DNA from 2 places in the Bacillus sp. JZ34 genome. Region 1 is predicted to be linked to the other one. Evidence: predicted binding sites of a transcription regulator. Region 1 holds the regulator's gene; the other holds the start of a gene.
What was found. The regulator Rex, encoded in region 1, represses fermentation and respiration genes when NADH is low (regulators of the CRP and FNR family bind a similar motif). The targets are predictions, from matches to a motif close to TTGTGAAATATTTCACAA.

Region 1 (3,410 bases):
GTTTTCGCAGTCAATTGCCGCTTCGATCGAAATGTACTTGTTCGGGGTCAACCCGGAATCGGAAAATACGCAGCGGATCATGGAAATCATCACCGCATTGCCGCTGATGGTGTTTGTCTCTTCTGTATTTGGTCCGATTCTTGAAGAAATCATTTTCAGAAAGATCATTTTCGGTGCAATCTATGAGAAAACGAATTTTTTCATTGCCGCTTTGTTCAGTTCGGTGCTCTTCTCGGTCGTCCATTTGGATTTCAGCCATCTGCTCATTTATACAGCAATGGGATTCACATTCTCCTTTTTATATGTCAGAACCAACCGGATTATCGTGCCTATTTTCGCCCATGTCGCCATGAATACGCTCGTCGTCTTACTGCAGACATTCCGGGAGCCTATTGAAGAATATTTGAAACACGCCGAGAAAATGCAAATGATTATTGGAGGATTTCTATGATGAGAAGCCCTAAATTCTGGGGAGCGATTTATTTATTAACGGGTGTGCTGTTTACATATCTGGCGGCAACCTCGCCCGGAAGCATGTGGTCTTTTTACACGATCCTGCTGATGCTTTTCGCAGCCTATAATATCAGCATTTCCTTTAAAATGTTCGCCCTGGCCGGCAAGATGAAACGAAAAGATCAATAGCCTTTTTTGTGAAGGAAAAGAGCCATTCTGAAAAAGAATGGCTCTTATTTTGTATGGTCGTTCAAAAACGCTTGATTTTCCTCTTGAATCATTGTTTTTTGCGCCTGCCTGTAGGATATTCTTGAAATCACGATACTGATTTCATAAAGAATGAGCAATGGCACTGAGACCATTAAATGCGACAAAAGCTCAGGCGGTGTAATGAGCGCCGCGATGACGAACAACACAAAATATGCGTATTTTCTGATTTTCGCCAAAAACATCGGCGTCACGAGGCCGAGCCTTGTGATAAACATGATGACCACAGGCATCTGAAACAATAAGCCAAAAGGAAGCGTCAACTGAAGCAGAAACTGAAAATATTCGTGTATTCCGATGACCTGGTTGACATTCAGATCATCTGAGACTCTCGTCATAAAGTCCACGACAAACGGAAATAAAATAAAGTAAGAAAAGGCAATGCCGCCTAAAAAAAGAATAATCGATATCGGAATATAGCTGAGCGTCACTTTTCGTTCTTTTTCATACAGCCCCGGGCTAATGAAAGCCCACAGCTGGTATAAAACAAGCGGCGAAGTCAAGACGGCGCCGATGATGAAAGCGAACTGCACGTACACAAATAAAGGATCGGTCAGCTTGAACGCGTTGAGCGTCAGCAGCTTCGCTTCATCCGTCTGCTGCAGATAGATAATCAGCGGCTTTGCCAATAAAAAGCCTGCCACAACAAATAAAACAAAAAAGAAAAAAGTGATCACAAGCCGTCTGCGTAGTTCTGTGATATGTTCTATCAGCGACATTTCTCTTTCCTTCATAAATGTCATCCTATCCTACTGATCTTCTTTCTTTTTATCGGAATCGTCGTCAGCCAAACCTTTTGTCGCATTCTTAAACTCCCTCAGCGTGTTTCCCGCTGCTCTTCCCAGCTCGGGAAGTTTTTTCGGGCCGAATATCAAAAGCGCCACCACGACAATTAAAATAAAGCTTCCAGGACCGATTGGCATAAAGCCTGCCCCCTTTCCTTTATTTTTCGTTTTCCGTTTTACTTTTCCTGCATTGAATAATGTTTCATGAAATACACCAGCGACTGAAGTTCAACCGCCAAATCTATATGATGAATGCGAATGTGTTCCGGCACATTCAAGCGGGCCGGCGTGAAATTAAGAATGCCTTTAATGCCAAGCTCCACCAGCCTGTCTGTAATCGACTGTGCGGCTTGAGCCGGTACCGTCAAAATGGCGACGGGGATATCATCCGTCATATGCTCTTCAAGTCTATTCAGATCATAGACGGGAACACCGCCGACCTCGGTTCCGATTTTTTCCTCATTGATGTCAAACGCCATGGCGATTTTTGTATTATTATTTTTGATAAAATTGTAATGGAGAAAGGCTGTCCCCAAATTCCCCACGCCAATGAGCGTTACGTTCGTCATTTCATCCTGATCAAGCGTCTTTCTGAAAAAGGACAGCAAATAATTGACATTGTAGCCGTATCCTTTTTTTCCGAGCGCGCCGAAGTACGAGAAGTCCCTGCGGATGGTCGCAGAATCGACTTTGACGGCATCGCTCAGCTCAGCGGAAGATACACGCTGTTTTCCGGATGCATGAAGGTTTTTTAAAAAACGATAATATAATGGCAACCGTTTCGCTGTCGCTTGCGGAATTTTTGAATGATCCATGTTCATAAACTAATCCTCCATGTCTACATCAGCTTTTTCCCTTTTATAGTCACCGTTTTTCCCGCCTGTCTTTTCGAGAAGAAAGGTCGGTCCTATCACCATTCCCTTATCCGCCGCTTTGCACATGTCATATACGGTCAGCGCACATACGGAGGCCGAAGTTAACGCTTCCATTTCCACACCTGTGCTCCCTTTGGTCTTCACTTTAGATTGAATATGCAGGATGCTCTTCTGTTCTTTCTCCTCCCAGCGAAAGGCGATGTCGACTCCTTTCAGAGCGATCGGATGGCACATCGGGATGATGGCGGATGTCTGTTTTGCGGCCATGATTCCGGCCACTTGCGCCACCGACAATACATCGCCTTTTCCGATTTCCCGGTTTTTGATTTTTTCATGTACTGTTCGATTCATAGACACGCTTGAAACAGCCGCAGCTGTGCGTACTGAAGCTTCCTTTTCGCTTATATCAACCATCTTGGCTCTGCCTTGTTCATTAAAATGTGTAAACTCATTCATGTTCTGAACTCTCCTTATAACGATCATACACTATTTTTTTCATTCTGTCTTTTTCTTTGGCTAAAATCTTCCAGACTTCACTTAATTGTTTGCTGACTGCGCAGTGATAGGCTACACTTAAAATAGCAGACAAGAGGTGAAAGATCATGATGATTTTACAAGTGAACCAACTTTCAAAATCGTTTGGAGCCGATACGATTTTAACGAATATAAAACTCGAAGTCAGATCTCGGGACCGGATTGCGATCGTCGGACGCAACGGCGCCGGAAAATCGACTCTTCTAAAGATTATCGCAGGAAAACTTTCATATGAAAAGGGGGACATCATCAAGCCGAAAGATTTGACGATGGGCTACCTTGACCAGCATTCCGGCCTCGATTCCAAGCTGACGCTCAAAGAGGAATTGCTGTCGGTATTTGATTTTCTAAAAAAAATGGAAAAAGAAATGCGCGCGATCGAGGAAAAGATGGCGCAGGCCGGACCGGACATGCTTGAATCATTGATGAAGACGTATGACAGGCTTCAGCAGGAGTTCAAGGACAAAGGCGGCTACCAATATGAGGCAGAGGTCAG
Region 2 (3,410 bases), 1.4 Mb from region 1:
CCGCCAAAAATCCGACATTGTAATATTTGTGCCGGGATTAAAGAAAAAGGCTGCACCGTAAAACAGCGGAATGGCGATCGAAGAATAAAACAGCAGATGAATCAAACCGCCTTTATCAGATTCCCGCTTGAGGCCGCTCTTAATGCCTCTGAAAACGATAAACAGCCATATCAGCATGCCGAGTGCGAGAATGACCTGCCAGAAGCGGCCGAGTTCAATATATTCCATTCCTTGGTGGCCGAATAAGAACCAGTTGTTTCCTAAAAGGCCTTTCGCTCCGAGCCATTCGCCAGCCATGCTTCCGCCGACAAGGACGATCAGCGCCCAAAACAGAATATCGACAAGCAGCCCCTGCCTTTTCGGCTCGCGGCCTCCGACAAGCGGCGCTGCATAAATGCCCATACCGAGCCATGAAGTCGCAATCCAGAAGATCGCCAGCTGGAGGTGAAATCCCTTAGATATGCTGAATGGCAACATATCCCTGATCCAATCGATCCCAAAAAAGCTGTCCGGCTCAATATAATAGTGGGCAAGCAAAGCTCCGAACATAGCCTGAACAAAAAACAGCAGCGACACAACGGCGAAATATTTTCCGGTTTTAACCTGTGATGCCGTAAGCGGCTGTTTATCCAGATCAAATACCGGAAACGCCCCTTCCTGATAAGCCTCTTTCATTCCAAGCTTGTAACGGTAAAACACGAATAAAATAATGCCGACAAATAAAATAAGGATGGTGACGCTTGCGCCGCTCCACCAAACGGCGGCAAATGACATCGTGTTTCCGGCATCTTCATCATACGGCCAGTTGTTCGTGTACGTAATGTCGTCGCCAGGCCTTAATGTACTGGAAAGCCATGCCGTCCAGAAGATAAAATCGGAGATCTGCGTGATTTGGTCTTCGCTGTCAACCCACGCTCTGTCGCGTTTAGGCATGTGGCTTTCTTTAATTAAACCGGGCTCAAGCCCCCAACCGTCTCCTTTTGTAAAGACATTGCGGTAATGATCACGCACTTGCTGCAATCCATAAACCTGCGCATCTGTCAGCTTCAATGTATCTGACGCGCGATTATAACGGTTTTTTCTCATTTCGCGGATGACTTGATTCCGGATGGTGGACTGCTTTTCATCTGAAAGTTGTTTAAAGCGCTTGCCGTATCGTGCCTCCGCCTTAAAATCCTGCATCCCTTCCGTATAGATTTTCAGGGCTTCGGCCGTGTAATCAGGCCCCATGTAAGATCCGTGCCCCAAAATCGTGCCATAATCCATCAGCGCGTATTTTTGAAATACGGCCTGACCGCCTGAAATGGACGATTTGGTCATGAGCACCTCTCCGTTTGGCCCGGACACTTCAACTGGTCTTGGTGCAAGTCCTTTGAAGATCCAATAGCCTCCCAAAAGCAGCACCGAAAAACTAACGATTAAAGTAAAGACGAGAACAGATTTCAAAAAACCGTTTTTCGATGCTTTTTTAACGGGCACCGTCTTTCTTTGAACTTCCATTGCGGTTCACTCCTTTTTTGATTTTGCATGTCCTAAGATACTGGATATGCAGCACACCGGTTGTGAACCAGATCACTTAAATAATGGCGGATTTGTGAACAAAATAAAAACAGGCTTTCCATCTGTTGTTCAATGGAAAGCCTTCATCTTATCCTTCAATTGCAGCCGTTCAGCCAGTCTGTATCATGTATGAAAATTCCGCTCCTGTCAGCTGTCAGCAGATTTTTCTTTTTCATTTCATTTAACGTGCGGTTAATCGTTTCCCTTGACGTTCCGACCATGTTCGCAAAATCCTGATTGGTAATGGGCAGGCTGATGTAGACACCTTTTTCTTGAGGAATGCCGTGTTCTGCAGCGAGCTTCATTAATACATGCGTCAAGCGGTGCTGGACATCTTTTGAAATAAAACCTTGGATCCGCTCTTGCAAATCGAGAATCTTTTTCCCCATGATTTGCATCACTTTTATTGTCATTTCCGGATATTTCATCAAAAGTTCATTAAAATCAGCGATGCGGATTACGATCAACTCGGTTTCCTGAACGGCTTCGGCTGTTGCCGGGTATGGGGAGCGGTCAAAAAAGCCGACATGGGGAAACATGTCCCCGCTTTGCAGAATCGAAATCACTTGCTCATTGCCGTCTTCATCGATTTTAAAGGCTTTAACAAGACCGGATTTAATGAAGAATACCGCTTCCCTCTCTTCCCCTTCCATAAAAACAAACATTCTCGGCTGATAGGTGCGCTTGACCGCGATTTGCTCGATTTGTTTGAACTCTTCATCATTCAGCCCGCTGAAAATCATAAATTGCTTCAGAAACTCCATTGGTCTTTCAATCCCTTCGGTTTTGCTAAAGGAGAGCGCGTTGTCACAGACGGCGCTCCAGCGCAAAGAGCTCTTCTTCAATCGCCGCTGCCTTCTCTTCCACGACTCTGCGGCTGTCCTTCAGCGCCTGATTATAAAAGTAAGGGCCCAGCTTTTCCTTTACGAATTCAAACATTTGAATCGCCGCGATGTCTCCAACCTCTTCTCCCCTTTCTTCAACATAAAAGCGTTTGATTTCCTCGATGATCGCTTGCTTTTCTTCTTGCGTAAGCTTTATAAACATAAAAGCGGCACTCCTTTTTTTATTTTCATGATAAACGAAAAAGTCCGCAAATGAACCATTTATTTTTTACATCCGTTTACTATCCCTCACTTACCGATATTAAACACGAATCAAACGAATGACCGTGTGACGTAATTCACAATGTTTTTAAAAGACTTTTTGTAAGATAAACATGCTGATTGATTTATTCATTTTTCCCTTTGAAAGGAGCAAAAACGCAATGGTAAATCGTCAAAAAATACAATTACCGCTGCAGTCATTTAGTTTAGTCGCAGGATTTATGGTTTGGGTGTTGATTTCCTCTTTAATGCCCCACATTAAGCAGGACATCGCCCTGACAGACAGCGAGATATCCCTTGTCACGGCCATTCCGGTCATACTCGGCTCGCTTCTGAGGATTCCGCTGGGATACTACACAAACAGATTTGGTGCGAGAATCACATTCATGATCAGCTTTGTGCTGCTTCTGTTCCCGATTTTTTGGATCAGCACAGCCGATTCGCTGTTCGACTTGATCCTTGGCGGATTCTTCCTCGGCATCGGCGGAGCGGTCTTTTCCATCGGGGTCACATCATTGCCGAAATACTACCCTAAAGAAAAACACGGGTTTGTCAATGGGATCTACGGCGCCGGGAACGTCGGTACAGCGATTACCACGTTTGCCGCTCCTGTCGTAGCAAAGACAGCCGGGTGGGAAAATACGGTGCGGATGTACATCGTGTTAGTCGCCGTATTCGCTTTATTGAACTTTATCCTTGGAGATCGAAAAGAAACAAAAGTGACGGTTTCTGTAACAGAGCAAA

Region 2: a site for Rex is predicted at 1,561-1,578, ahead of M1D90_RS11575 (nitric-oxide reductase large subunit). Genes of this name have one in related genera too.

The regions. Positions count from the first base shown of each region.
Region 1 is NZ_CP096403.1:3,724,705-3,728,114, forward strand. Features, by position in the region: gene M1D90_RS18940 (CPBP family intramembrane glutamic endopeptidase) at 1-451, shown strand, start outside; gene M1D90_RS18945 (YdiK family protein) at 451-642, shown strand; gene tatC (twin-arginine translocase subunit TatC) at 687-1,463, opposite strand; gene M1D90_RS18955 (twin-arginine translocase TatA/TatE family subunit) at 1,470-1,643, opposite strand; gene M1D90_RS18960 (redox-sensing transcriptional repressor Rex) at 1,682-2,326, opposite strand; gene moaC (cyclic pyranopterin monophosphate synthase MoaC) at 2,330-2,836, opposite strand; gene M1D90_RS18970 (ABC-F family ATP-binding cassette domain-containing protein) at 2,983-3,410, shown strand, end outside.
Region 2 is NZ_CP096403.1:2,316,768-2,320,177, forward strand. Features, by position in the region: gene M1D90_RS11575 (nitric-oxide reductase large subunit) at 1-1,500, opposite strand, end outside; gene M1D90_RS11580 (Crp/Fnr family transcriptional regulator) at 1,656-2,324, opposite strand; gene M1D90_RS11585 (DUF2164 domain-containing protein) at 2,368-2,607, opposite strand; gene M1D90_RS11590 (nitrate/nitrite transporter) at 2,828-3,410, shown strand, end outside.